2 regions of the Leuconostoc fallax genome follow, and region 2 is predicted to be linked to the other one. Evidence: riboswitches for the same ligand, from Rfam matches in the RefSeq annotation. Region 2 holds a riboswitch; the other holds the start of a gene.
The links. A riboswitch is a leader RNA that binds a small molecule or an ion and turns the genes downstream of it on or off. The one in region 2 is predicted to bind FMN.

Region 1: another riboswitch for FMN. It lies ahead of ribD (bifunctional diaminohydroxyphosphoribosylaminopyrimidine deaminase/5-amino-6-(5-phosphoribosylamino)uracil reductase RibD); the one in region 2 lies ahead of C5L23_RS06210 (ECF transporter S component).

The regions. Positions count from the first base shown of each region.
Region 1 covers NZ_PUFI01000015.1:11,551-14,971, reverse strand. The annotation lists gene C5L23_RS06680 (PadR family transcriptional regulator) at 1-96, shown strand, start outside; gene C5L23_RS06675 (helix-turn-helix transcriptional regulator) at 220-435, shown strand; gene C5L23_RS06670 (iron-containing alcohol dehydrogenase) at 570-1,733, shown strand; FMN riboswitch at 1,844-1,986, shown strand; gene ribD (bifunctional diaminohydroxyphosphoribosylaminopyrimidine deaminase/5-amino-6-(5-phosphoribosylamino)uracil reductase RibD) at 2,110-3,150, shown strand; gene C5L23_RS06660 (riboflavin synthase) at 3,150-3,421, shown strand, end outside.
Region 2 covers NZ_PUFI01000014.1:400,129-403,549, reverse strand. The annotation lists gene cmk ((d)CMP kinase) at 1-137, opposite strand, end outside; gene C5L23_RS06215 (LysM peptidoglycan-binding domain-containing protein) at 156-761, opposite strand; gene C5L23_RS06210 (ECF transporter S component) at 839-1,426, opposite strand; FMN riboswitch at 1,488-1,630, opposite strand; gene C5L23_RS06205 (pseudouridine synthase) at 1,677-2,435, opposite strand; gene scpB (SMC-Scp complex subunit ScpB) at 2,428-3,036, opposite strand; gene C5L23_RS06195 (segregation and condensation protein A) at 3,029-3,421, opposite strand, start outside.

The DNA.
Region 1 (3,421 bases), on a different contig from region 2:
ATGTCAGATACCAAAAAAATAACCGTTGATTATGGCATAGCTCATTACTCAGCTACGTTGCAAATATTACGTAAAGCGTTAGAAGAATACGAATAATGATATATCAAAAATTACCTTTGCTTTGACATAGTAAAGGTAATTTTTTATTAGCTTTAAAAATGAATACAGGCGTAATAATGATATGATAAAAGTAATTTATAGATGTCATTGGAGTTGTTTATGAATCGAATCAAACAATATCGTCAAAAGAAAAAATTGTCGCAATACGAATTATCACAACGTATTGGTGTTGCTAGGCAGACCATTAATTTAATTGAAAATGATAAATATAATCCTTCATTGGCATTGTGCCTGAAACTAGCATATGCACTAGAAACCGATCTGAATACATTGTTTTGGGAAGTAGATGCATCATCAGCAGAATCATCACAGTAAGATCCTGATGTCTTTACATAAAACCTTGTTTACAAATGGTTCAGCGTCTTATTTACTGTTAAAATATAAGTACCAGAATTTTTAAATAACAAGATACTGGTTATCATTTAGAAAAGGTTAAATAAATATTTAATATGGAAAATTTTACATTTAAAAATGCAACAGACATCCGTTTCGGCGCGAATCGGATAGATAGTGAACTTCGTGATGCCGTGTCGCAATTCGGACAGAATATTTTGCTTGCGTATGGGGGCGGATCAATTAAAAAGTCAGGCTTATATGACCGTGTTATTAAAGCATTAGACGGCTTAAATGTTGTTGAATTGTCTGGTATTGAACCAAATCCCAAAATTGAGTCAGTACGAGATGGTCAACAGCTTGCTAAAGACAATGATATTGATGTTATTTTGGCCGTTGGCGGTGGCTCTGTTATTGACGCTGTAAAACTCATTGCCTCATCAAAATTTTATGCATCAGATCCGTGGGACTTAGTATTAGATTCAAGCAAGCGATTTGAAATGCCACAGGTACCAGTGGTTGATATTTTGACACTCTCAGCGACGGGAACTGAAATGAATGCAGGTTCGGTTATTTCAAATCCTGATACCAACCAAAAGTTAGATACTTTTGGTCCTAATACCCCCGCAGTATCATTCTTAGACCCGACTTTAACATATTCAGTTTCAAAATGGCAAACAGCTGCCGGTGCTATTGATATTTTCAGCCATTTAGCCGAACAGTATTTTGATACTGCCCAAAATAATGACGTGAAATCCGGTATGATTGAAGGTTTGATGCGGACAGTCATTAAATGGGCGCCAGTTGCTTTGAAAGATCCCAATAACTATGATGCACGAGCTAATTTAATGTGGGCATCAACGTTGGGATTAAATGGCCTTGTAGGAACAGGTAATGCGAATGAATGGACAGTTCATCCGATTGAGCACGAGCTATCCGCTTACTATGATATTACGCATGGTGTGGGTTTGGGGATTTTGACGCCACATTGGATGCGTTTTGCATTAAATGCGGATACTCAGTCATTGTTTGCTAATTTTGGTCGTCATGTCTGGCAACTTGATGGCGATAATGCCACGATAGCTCAGGCAGCCATTGATACTACCGCAGAATGGATTTCTAGTTTAGAGGTACCGATGACATTGACAGGTGTTGGCATTGAGAATAATGAACACTTTGAAGCAATGGCTACAAGCGCAGTGAGTGTGGGCCATTTGGATCATGGTTTTGTCCCAATGGCTGTTGCTGATGTTGTGGCTCTTTATGAAGCTTCAATATAATCATTAGATAAGCAGTGATAGAAGCATAATTGAATGACTGCTTGTTATTTTGACATGATTATTGATTTGACAAATATTTTTTTAAATGCTAAATTTTTAAGTGTTAAATAATTAATCTTCGGGGCAGGGTGTAATTCCCGACCGACGGTAATGGTACAATGCTACCTTAGTCCGTGACCTACATATTGAATATGTAGTTGACACAGTGAAATTCTGTGACCGACAGTTAAAGTCTGGATGGGAGAAGATTTAAAATTATCTAGTTTTTAGTGTCGCGTTTAGTGGCTTTTTTGACTAGTTTTTTAAATTAATCTGATAATGAAACCCGATGTGATTAACACATCGGGTTTTTTGCTCCAAAAAAGGAGGAAAACAGATGAATGATTTAACACTCATGGCTTTGGCTGGAAAAACAGCAGCTCAAGCCAATAAAGATTTAACTTTTGAAAATCCCAGAGTAGGTGCGGTTATTGTGAAAGATAATGTTGTTTTGGCGACAGGTTATCATCATCAATTTGGCCAAGAACATGCAGAAATGAATACCTTTCATCAGCTGAAAGATCCTGCACAGGTTATTGATGCAACCATGTATGTGACATTAGAACCTTGTTCGACACACGGAAAAGTTGGTTCTTGTGCACAATCAATGGCGAAGTGGGGATTGAGGCGTGTTGTGATTGGCAGTATTGACCCAAACCCATCGACAAATGGTCATGGGGTAGCCATTTTGAAACAGGCAGGTATTCAAGTTGATGTACTCAACACAGAACATAGTCGTCGACTTAATCCTGAATTTCACTATTACTTTGAGCATCGGCTGCCCTATGTACAACTTAAATTAGCGACGTCTAAGAATGGTATTGTGTCGGACAATGCTAAGACACGTATCAAATTAACGAACCACAAAGCTGATATTGATGTGCATCAAGAGCGCGCAAGTAAAAGCGCCATTCTAATTGGTAGCCAGACTTTTCTCACTGATTGGCCGAGTTTAACCGTGCGATATCTAGCATTACATCATCCCCAACCATTACGCATTGTGTTAGATAGGCGTGGTAGATTACAAAACATTAAGTTTGATTTTTCAAATCGTTGGTTGATTTATACTGAAAATCACGCATTTGCCGAAAAGCATGCGTACGTTAAAGAAAGCCATAATGGCTTAATTGGTGTGCTTAATGACCTCGCGCAACAACAGCAGATTCAATCAATAATGGTTGAAGGCGGCCCCAGCTTGATTCAATCTTTTATTGCACAAGATTTATGGAACGAATATTTGATATATCGAACCGATAAATTATTATTGGACAGCGGCTTAGCAAGCGTGACATTGCAACAAAATCCAGATGAGATGCTAACTATTGGTAATGCGGTTAAGTTACGTTATTTTAATCACTTAGAAAAAGGGGTGTCATGATGTTTACTGGGATTACACAACAAATTGGACAAATTGATCATATCGAACATCGTCATGATCATACTTTACGAATAGGCATTACTACTAATCAGGATTATTTTAGTGATAGTCAGGTCGGTGCAAGTGTCATGGTAGACGGCATTTGCTTGACCATTACTTCATTTGAGCCACACCATGCATTCTTTAACATTATGATACCCACTTTTAAAGCGACAATTGTTAACCACTACCAGATTGGCGAAAGTGTTAATCTTGAAAAATCAATCTTAGC
Region 2 (3,421 bases):
CGTTTAACAGCCAATGTTACCGTCCGATACATAGCACCAGTATCTACATAGATATAACCTAAATTAGATGCCAAAATTTTTGCAATCGTTGATTTTCCAGCTGAAGCTGGCCCATCAATAGCAATTTGCCAATTCATAATAATATGGGTCTCCTCTTATTTAACGCGTAATGATTGCCCTGGAGCTAAATTAGTCACATCAACTCCGGGATTAAGACGTTGTAATTCAGAAACCGAAATACCTGCATTTGTGGCAACACGATATGCGCCCTGCCCCGATCCTACCGTTGCTGTTGATTGACTTGCTTCGCTACTAGTTGCTGAACTACTTGTCTGAGCCGTTGTGTCGCTTTGCGCACTAGATTCTGACTCTACAGTGGATGACGAAGTAGTGGTATCAGTGCTTTCTGACACGGTTGAAGATGAAGCCATAGTATCATCGCTTTGCGCACTTGATGTACTCGTCTCTTCACTAGTACTCTTTGATATGTCTGCTTTGCTACTGGTTGAAGATGAAGCCTTACTTGATGAGCTTGACGACTTAACACTGGCTGGCGTTGCATCTGATCTATGATTGTTCTTTATCATACCGTAAACGGGCACAAACGAAATTACCACTAAAAATAGTGCAACCAATAGGACATATATTTTTTTATTATTCTGATCTGACCCTTGATCTTTTTTTCTTGAAAAATGAGGTTCAACTTTTTGATGTTGACGCCGAGATGTTCGACTCAAGTCGTTAGGGTTATAATCGTTCATTTGAAACGACCTCCACATAAAATTACTTCACATAAAAGTTTACCATAAGGCGAACGATTAGTGTGTTAAAGTCTTGGTCATCTATTAATTATATGCTTAACTTTCATAGTACTCGATAAAATCGTCATCGAAACAATACCCCATATAATACCTTGTATCAGATTAAATGGCATAACAATGGCAATCAAATAGTGTCCCACACCAAATATCTGTTGAATATCAAAATGAGCAAACTGTGCATATAGCGGAATGACCACAAACCAATTAACAATAATCATACTTATCGCCAAACCACCTGTTGCAACCAAGACGCCAAGTATAGCACGAATATAATTTAACTTGACTGTTACCCGTGGCAAAATAAGATATAAAAGTGTGATAAATGTCAAAACACCTAACACATTAACAGGCAGTCCCAAATATGTATTGACGCCTTCGTTATTTAATAATAATTTTAAAATTGTTCGTAATAAAATAACCAATAATCCTGCTGAAAAATCAAACCAATATACAGCTAACAGAACAGGTATAATTGAAAAATCTAACTTCAAAAAATCTGCGCCTGGAATTAATGGAATTTGCGGAAATATCATAAGCAAAAAAGATATGGTACTCATGATGGCGATAAACGTAATCCGCTGTGTCCGTGTGCGTGAAATTGACATATTTTTATCCTCAAAAAACTGCCTATTTATCAGGGCACAACAAATAAGCAGTTACTTTCATTTTTAACTTCTTTATACCAGACTTTAACTGTCGGCCTTGGAATCTCACCAAATCGGTCACATCACTGTGAGTCGCGGAGCTTGTCATATTGGAAAACATGCATTACCGCCGGTTGGGAATCACACCCGACCCTGAAGTAAATATTCAATTTAATATGATACTACCACATGAACAGAACAAAAACAACGGTTAGTGCTTACGACGATAGTTTTTATAATCCTTTGCCTTTAGACGACTCACCTCAGCATTTGTTAACTTACGATATTCTCCCGGCTGTAATCCAACCAAATCTAAAAAGGCATATTGTTCTCTTTTCAGTTTTTCAACTGGGAAGCCGACCTTAGCTAACATATTCTTAACTTGATGATTTTTACCTTCGTGGATAATGAGCTTCACCATGCTAGTTTTCTTAGTTTTATCAACACTTTCGACACTAACACGTGCTGGTTGCGTCTTATGCCCCTCAATCATCACACCTTTTTTCAAAGGTAATAAATCATTCTCAGTCGCCATCCCCTTAACTTTAGCAATATAAACCTTGTCAACCTTTGATTTTGGGTGCATCAGTTCATTAGCTATCGTGCCGTCATTGGTCAATAGCAAAGCACCCGTTGTGTCATAGTCTAGACGCCCTACTGGATAAACACGTTGGCTAACATCATCTAAAATATCTAAAACAGTGGCTCTACCTTTTTCATCTTGCGTCGTCGTCACAACACCACGTGGCTTATTTAATAAATAATAAACGAGTCGTTCACGCCCCTCGATGGGCACACCGTCAACGGCAACCGTATCACTACGACGTACTTTTGTTCCTAGTTCTTTAACCTGTTGGCCATTAACACTCACACGGCCCTCAACGATTAAAGCTTCCGCCCCGCGTCGTGAAGCAAGACCTGCTTGCGCAATAACCTTTTGCAAGCGTTCTTCATTTTGTATTTCAGACATGATTAAGTTCCTCATTTTTTGGTTTGGTAAATGTACTTTCTTGATCAAAAAGCATTTGTTGTGGGGCATCCCCTGATTCCACCTCAATCGCATCAAAATCTACTAAAGGTGGTAATTCATCCAAAGATTTCAAGCCAAAATAATCAAGAAATCCAGATGTTGTCCCATACATAATCGGTCGACCAATTTCATCCTTGCGGCCAACCACCTGAATCATTTCTTTAGTCAAAAGCTTTTGTAAAATATTTGTCGATTTAACACCGCGTATATTTTCAATTTCAATTCGAGTGATTGGCTGTTTATAGGCAATAATAACTAAAACCTCTAAAGAAGATTTGGATAATTTATTATTAGCGGGTAATTCGAAATATTTTTTTAAAATCCCCCCTAATTCGGGCTTCGTTACCAGATAAAGCCTATCCTCATCTTGATGTAATTCAAGTGCACAATTATTATCTTGACTATACTTGGCATTTAAATGATCAATAATGCCTTGAATCGCTGGATGTGTAAAGCCTGTAATATTACTAATTGCACTAAAACTGATGCCCTCATCTCCTGCAACAAATAGCAAGGCTTCGATTTGGCTTTGGTTACTCATCGTTAAAACTTCCAATTTCTATAAAAATTTCTGCTGTAGGCATTTCTTGGTGCAGTATTAAGCGTGATTCTTTGACTAATTCTAGCAACGCAAAAAAATTCATCACCAAAATCTCACGATCACTCAAATCAACAAAAAAAGATTTAAATGATAGCCGCTCTCCAGAACTTAATTGACTCATCTTTGTTGTCACCGAAGTCATTGCATCATTAAGTGAGTAACGTTCACGCACAATACTACGACTAATAGGATCTTCTCGTTGTTTACGCAATAAAATTTGTGAAAAAGCAAGCTGCAAGTCAACCAGTGTTAATCCTGGAGATAATGCTGTATTGGGTGATAGATCACTAGGCACTAATGCTGGCTCACGAGTGAAGGATTGCTT